Regions from separate parts of the Exiguobacterium sp. s50 genome, predicted to be linked through region 2. Evidence: a T-box and tRNA genes for the amino acid it is inferred to sense, from the RefSeq annotation. Region 2 holds a T-box; the other holds one or more tRNA genes.
What was found. A T-box is a leader RNA that pairs with one kind of tRNA and senses whether it is charged. The one in region 2 lies ahead of KNP68_RS05380 (valine--tRNA ligase), so its partner is inferred to be a tRNA-Val.

Region 1 (3,117 bases), on a different contig from region 2:
GAAGCTCGTCTTTATCGCGACGCTCCTCATCGGTGTGATTGGACTGAAACAAGTGACAGGAGGAGAATCGGCATGAGTTGGGTATTTTTGATTGGCGCGGGTCTTGCCGAGATGATGGCGGTCTTTTGGATGGGAAAATCGAAAGGCTATCAGATTGTTAAATGGTCGATCTTGTCCGTCGGAACGTTTGCCTTAAGTTTTTATTTGTTGTCGCGCTCGCTCGAGACGCTCCCGCTCGGGCTGGCATATTCGATTTGGGTCGGGATTGGGGCGGCCGGCGGCGTCGTGCTCGGCATGCTGTACTTGAACGAATCCCGGGACCGGTGGCGTATCTTCTTCTTATTGCTTATTATCGGAAGCGTCATCGGATTGAAAGTTGTCGCATGATCAGGATTAGCTTCGAATAAAAACGGGAATTGAATAGTTCAGACTGTGAACGAAAGGGGCGGGGACGATGAGTCATATCAAACTGCAATCCGAGCGTCTACGACTCGAACCTTACACGATTGCTGATTTTTATTTCGTGAAATCGCTACTCCAAGATCCGCGCGTGATGCGTTTTATTAGCCCGGACGGAAAGCCATATACGGATGAACAGACGATCGAGTGGTTCGAGCGCCAGTTGGCCCGCTATCAGACGGGTCGTCAAACCGGGTTGCTTAAATTGATGTCGCATGAAAATGACGAGCCGATCGGTCATGCCCGCACGTTGCTCCATGAACTCGACGGCACGATTGAACTTGAAGTCGGATATTGGTTGGCGCCGAAGCATTGGCATATGGGCTACGGACGCGAGGCAGCGGCTCGTCTTATGCGTCATGCGTTCGAAGAAGGTGAGAAAGAGATCATTTCCTTGATTCATCCGGATAACGTCCCATCGCAACGAGTCGCGAAAGCGAACGGATTGCATTGGGACCGTGACACTGAGTATCAAGGCATGCTCGTCTCTGTCTATGCCGGAGATTTAGAGCGGTTATGCCGCCATATGAAACGGGAAGAAATGACGCGTTGAAAAAAAGTAAAAAAAGTTTTAAAAAACAGTTGCCAAGGCATTAGTTTCTTGATATATTAATAGTGTCCTTAAGAGAGGACACGACCTGATTCTGTAGCTCAGCTGGGAGAGCGCTACCTTGACAGGGTAGAGGTCGCTGGTTCGAGCCCAGTCAGAATCACTTGGGTGCCAAACCCGATGCGAAACCCATAGGAACGTGGGTTTCCGCGATGCCACTTCTTGCGAGAAGTGGCTTTTTTTTATGTTTAAATTATGTATGGGTCACGAAATGGTCACCACAGGAAACAGATAGATGATTTTCTACCGCGCGTCGCTTGGTGGCATCGAAAAAAGGAGGCAGGACAAGCCTGTCTCCTTTTTTCGATGTCATTGTTTTTATGCTTAGGTGTTTGGTGTAATCAAATCAAAGAAATCATCATCAATGTCATCTTCTTTGAATTTATCAACTAATCTGAGATAGTAAAGGTGTTTTTCTATGTTTCGTTCTTTTAGTCCAGAAAGGTAGTTATTAAAATGATAGATGTAATGTTAAGTAAAAAGTAATTTTAATGAACCAAATGTATTTATATTTGAATTAAACTCCAAATAAGATCCTGGATTGAAGGATCTTATTTTGATTTCAAAAAATAGTTAATTCGGTGGAAATTAATTATGATAAACACTAGACTGAAACTAACAAGAAATGGAGGCGTTAGTATGGATTATAAAGGAGTTAGATGGTATAAAAGTGATCTTCATTTACATACACCTGCTAGTAGATGTTTTAGAGATCGGGAGGTAACTCCTGAACAATGGGTTCAGAGATGCATTGACCAAGGTTTAGATGTAGTTGCAGTCACTGATCATAACACCGGAGAATATATTGACAGAATTAAAGAAGCAGCTGCTAATACTAACTTAACTGTTTTTCCAGGTGTTGAAGTAACATGTTCAGAATCTAAAGTTCATATGTTAGTCATTTTTGAAAAAGATAAAAGTACTCAATATGTAGAGGACTTTCTTGTGAGTATTGGTATTGAAAGAGATAGATTTGCGGCTGATAATGCATTTTCACGAAGGACTACAATGGAAATGGCAAACATTGTAAAAGAGAAAGGCGGAATAATAATTCCTGCTCATATTGATGAGTTCAATGGAATTTGTAATATAGCTCCTAATAGTAGAGAAGAACTATTATCACTAAGTAATATTGATGGAGTTCAAGTTGTTCATAAAATGTTTTTAAACAGTGATGTACGGAATGAAGATATTGAACCTGTACTATCGGAATATTATGGAAAAGATATTGATCAAGGAATATATAGAGAGTGGAAAACAAGTGTAAGACAAGCTGTACAATTGAAGAAAGCGATTCTAACATTTTCAGATAATCCACATGAAATTGGGGATAGTAAACATGGTTTGTGGGGAATTGGACAGAGATATACGTGGATAAAGATGGGGGAAGAAATTAATTTAGAAAGTTTGAGACAAGCATTATTGTTACCTGAACACAGAATTAAGAACGATTTTGAAAGTGAAAACCATCCATATACTTTACCGAACAATTGGATTAAAAGTCTGAAAGTTTCAAATACCGAATTGAATGAATCTGATTTTGAAATATCATTTAATCCTCAGATGACAACAATTATTGGTGGGAGGGGTACTGGAAAATCAAGTGTAGTTAGATTTATCAGAGGTCTATTTGATATGAGCAGTGATTTAAAAGGATTGAGTAGCCTTAAAAACGAACAAGTGAATTTCTTTAAATTAAAAGATGGCGATGATGGAGTATTGAAAAAGGACTCAGAAATCGAAGTTATACTTGTGAGGTTTAGACAACAGTACAAAATTATAATGACAGAGTTTGAGAAAACAGGTTCTAAAAAAAAATGGCATTTTATAAATTTGATGATGACACAGAAGAGTTTAAAGAATTAGAGGAAAGTAGCCTTCTAGAATCATTTAAATTAGATATATTTTCTCAAAAACAAATTTATGAAATTGCCAAAAATCCTAATGCTTTAAGAGAAAGAATAGATGCACCAATATATGAGATTGATGAAACAAAAATTGAGTTATTTAATATAAAAAAGAAATACATGGAACAGTCAGCAAAAATA
Region 2 (3,117 bases):
CCTTGCGCTTCGAGCGCTGCTTTCGCGAGCGGCTCCATGTCGACGAACCACTGTTTCGAAAGATAAGGCTCGATGACTGCGCCTGAACGTTCCGAGTGACCGACCGAGTGCGTGTGTGGCTCAATCTTGACGAGCGTGCCGTCTGCTTCTAGGTCTTTGACGAGTTGCTTGCGGCATTCGAAACGGTCGAGCCCTTCGTACTTGCCAGCATTCTCGTTCATCTTGCCGCCTTCGTCCATGACGAGGATGCGCGGGAGCTCGTGGCGGTTCCCGATCTCGAAGTCGTTCGGGTCGTGCGCCGGTGTGATCTTGACGCAACCTGTACCGAACTCCATGTCGACGTAGTCGTCAGCCACGATCGGAATCTCGCGGTTCATGACCGGAAGCATGATCGTCTTGCCGACGAGGTGCGCGTAACGCTCATCTTTCGGGTTAACGGCAACGGCCGTATCGCCGAGCATCGTCTCCGGACGCGTCGTCGCGATCTCGATGTGGCCTGAGCCATCAGCGAGCGGGTATTTCATGTGATAGAACGCGCCTTCTACTTCTTGATAGATTACTTCGATATCCGAAACGGCCGTCTTTTGCGCCGGGTCCCAGTTGACGATATATTCGCCGCGGTAAATCAAGCCTTTCTCATAGAGGCGGACGAACACTTCCTGGACCGCTTTCGAGAGTCCTTCGTCGAGCGTGAAGCGCTCACGTGAGTAGTCGAGACCGAGGCCAAGTTTTGACCATTGGGCACGGATCGTATCGGCGTACTCGTCTTTCCATTCCCACGTCTTCTCGAGGAACTTCTCGCGTCCGAGGTCATAGCGCATAATGCCGTCCTCACGGAGCTTCTGTTCGACTTTCGCTTGTGTCGCGATCCCGGCGTGGTCCATCCCTGGGAGCCAGAGGACGTCATAGCCTTGCATGCGCTTGAGGCGCGTCAATAAGTCTTGGAGCGTCGTGTCCCACGCGTGTCCGAGGTGAAGTTTCCCTGTTACGTTCGGTGGCGGGATGACAATCGTGTACGGCTGTTTTGAATCGTCCTCGTCTGCTTTGAATACGTCGTTCTCTAACCAGTAGTCATACCATTTCGCTTCCGTCGCACTTGGATCGTACTTCGTCGGCATGGTGATTTCGTTTGTCTCGTTGGCCATATGCCCAACCTCCTCTAATAATGTGGACAAAAAAACGGCTACTCTCGTCCTTAACGCTAAGGACGAAAGAAGCCGTATCTTCCGCGGTACCACCTTAGTTCGCCACATGTGGCGCCCTCAAAATCGAATAACGGTCGATGGACCGGACCCTCCTACTTCGTTCAAAAGGTCAGCTCCGAGGCGACTTCCGCACCATCCCTCGCGGCCTCACACCAAGCGGCCGCGTCTCTGAAAAAGGATGTTGATTGCGTACTATTCCTCATCGTAGCTTTTGTTCGTATCTGTTAAACAATTGTAGCGACAGAAGCTGTTTCCGTCAAGATTACAATGAAAACTCTTGTTGCAGCTCTTTGAACGTCGCGTCGACCGCTGCGAGCGTCAAGTCGATATCTTCGTCCGTGTGAACGGTCGAGAGGAACAATCCTTCGAACTGTGACGGTGGCAAGAACACGCCGCGCGCCGCCATCTTCTGATAGTAAGCGCGGAACAAGTCGAGGTTCGCCGTCTTCGCCTTCTCGAAGTTCGTCACTTTCTCATTCGTGAAGAAGAATCCGAACATCGAGCCGGCCCGGTTCGTGTCGTGCGGGATGTTATACTTCTCGGCCGCTTTCGTATAGCCTTCAGCGAGACGGTCCGCTTTGCGTTCGAACTCGGCGTAGTGCTCAGGCTTGAGTTGCGATAACGTCGTGTAGCCGGCGATCATCGCGAGCGGGTTCCCTGAGAGCGTCCCTGCCTGGTAAATCGGTCCTTGTGGCGCGATTTGTTCCATAATCTCGCGTTTCCCGCCATAGGCACCGACCGGAAGGCCGCCGCCGATGACTTTCCCGAGGCACGTCAAGTCCGGCGTCACGCCGAAGTAGCCTTGGGCACAGTTATAGCCGACCCGGAATCCGGTCATGACCTCGTCAAAGATGAGGAGCGAGCCGTATTGTTCCGTGATCTCGCGGAGTCCTTCGAGGAAGCCAGGTTGCGGTGGCACGAAGCCCATGTTACCGGCCGCCGGTTCGACGATGACACCAGCGATATCGTCGCCGAACTTCTCGAAGGCGATGCGGAGAGCATCCAAATCGTTATATGGCACCGTGAGCGTCTGGCTCGCCAAGTCTTTCGGTACGCCCGGCGAGTCCGGGAGACCGAGCGTCGCGACGCCCGAACCGGCCTTGATGAGGAGCGAGTCGCCATGACCGTGGTAGCAGCCTTCGAACTTCAAGATTTTCGTCTTGCCCGTGTAACCGCGTGCGAGGCGGAGTGCCGCCATCGTCGCTTCCGTACCCGAGTTGACCATGCGCACCATCTCGATCGATGGGACGCGCTCGATGACGAGCTCGGCCATTTTCGTTTCGAGCTCGGTCGGTGTCCCGAACGTCCAGCCTTTCTCAGCTTGCTCTTGAATCGCCTTCGTGACGACAGGGTCGCGGTGGCCGAGGATGAGTGGTCCCCATGAGAGGACGTAATCGATATATTCGTTGCCATCGATATCGTAGACGCGTGAGCCTTCACCGCGTTCAGCGAAGATTGGCGTCATGCCGACTGATTTATAGGCACGGACCGGGCTGTTCACCCCGCCCGGCATGAGCGGACGTGCTTGTTCGAACGCCGCTTCTGAGCGTGTTTGTTTGTAGGTCATGCGTAGTCTCCTTCCAAATAGCGACAGACGTCTTTTGCGAAATATGTGACGATGAGGTCCGCACCGGCCCGTTTGAAGCCGACCATCGTCTCCATGACGATGCGTTGCTCATCGACCCAGTCGTTCAAAGCAGCCGCTTTGACCATGGCGTACTCTCCGCTCACGTTATACGCCACGATCGGCATATCGAGCGAGTCGCGCATGTCACGGATGATGTCCATGAACGCGAGCGCCGGTTTGACGATCATGAAATCGGCGCCTTGCTCGACGTCCGATTGTGATTCGCGGAACGCTTCACGGCGGTTGGCCGGGTCCATCTGATAGCCTTTGCGGTCGCCTTCACCA

Region 1: it has a tRNA-Val gene. The T-box ahead of KNP68_RS05380 (valine--tRNA ligase) is inferred to sense a tRNA for this amino acid. The anticodon was not compared.

The regions. Positions count from the first base shown of each region.
Region 1 is NZ_JACSLP010000007.1:129,009-132,125, reverse strand. Features, by position in the region: gene KNP68_RS11380 (DMT family transporter) at 1-76, shown strand, start outside; gene KNP68_RS11375 (DMT family transporter) at 73-387, shown strand; gene KNP68_RS11370 (GNAT family N-acetyltransferase) at 455-1,012, shown strand; tRNA gene KNP68_RS11365 (tRNA-Val) at 1,100-1,172, shown strand; partial or broken gene KNP68_RS15365 (TrlF family AAA-like ATPase) at 1,709-3,117, shown strand, end outside.
Region 2 is NZ_JACSLP010000003.1:170,056-173,172, forward strand. Features, by position in the region: gene KNP68_RS05380 (valine--tRNA ligase) at 1-1,145, opposite strand, end outside; T-box leader at 1,201-1,420, opposite strand; gene hemL (glutamate-1-semialdehyde 2,1-aminomutase) at 1,468-2,772, opposite strand; gene hemB (porphobilinogen synthase) at 2,769-3,117, opposite strand, start outside.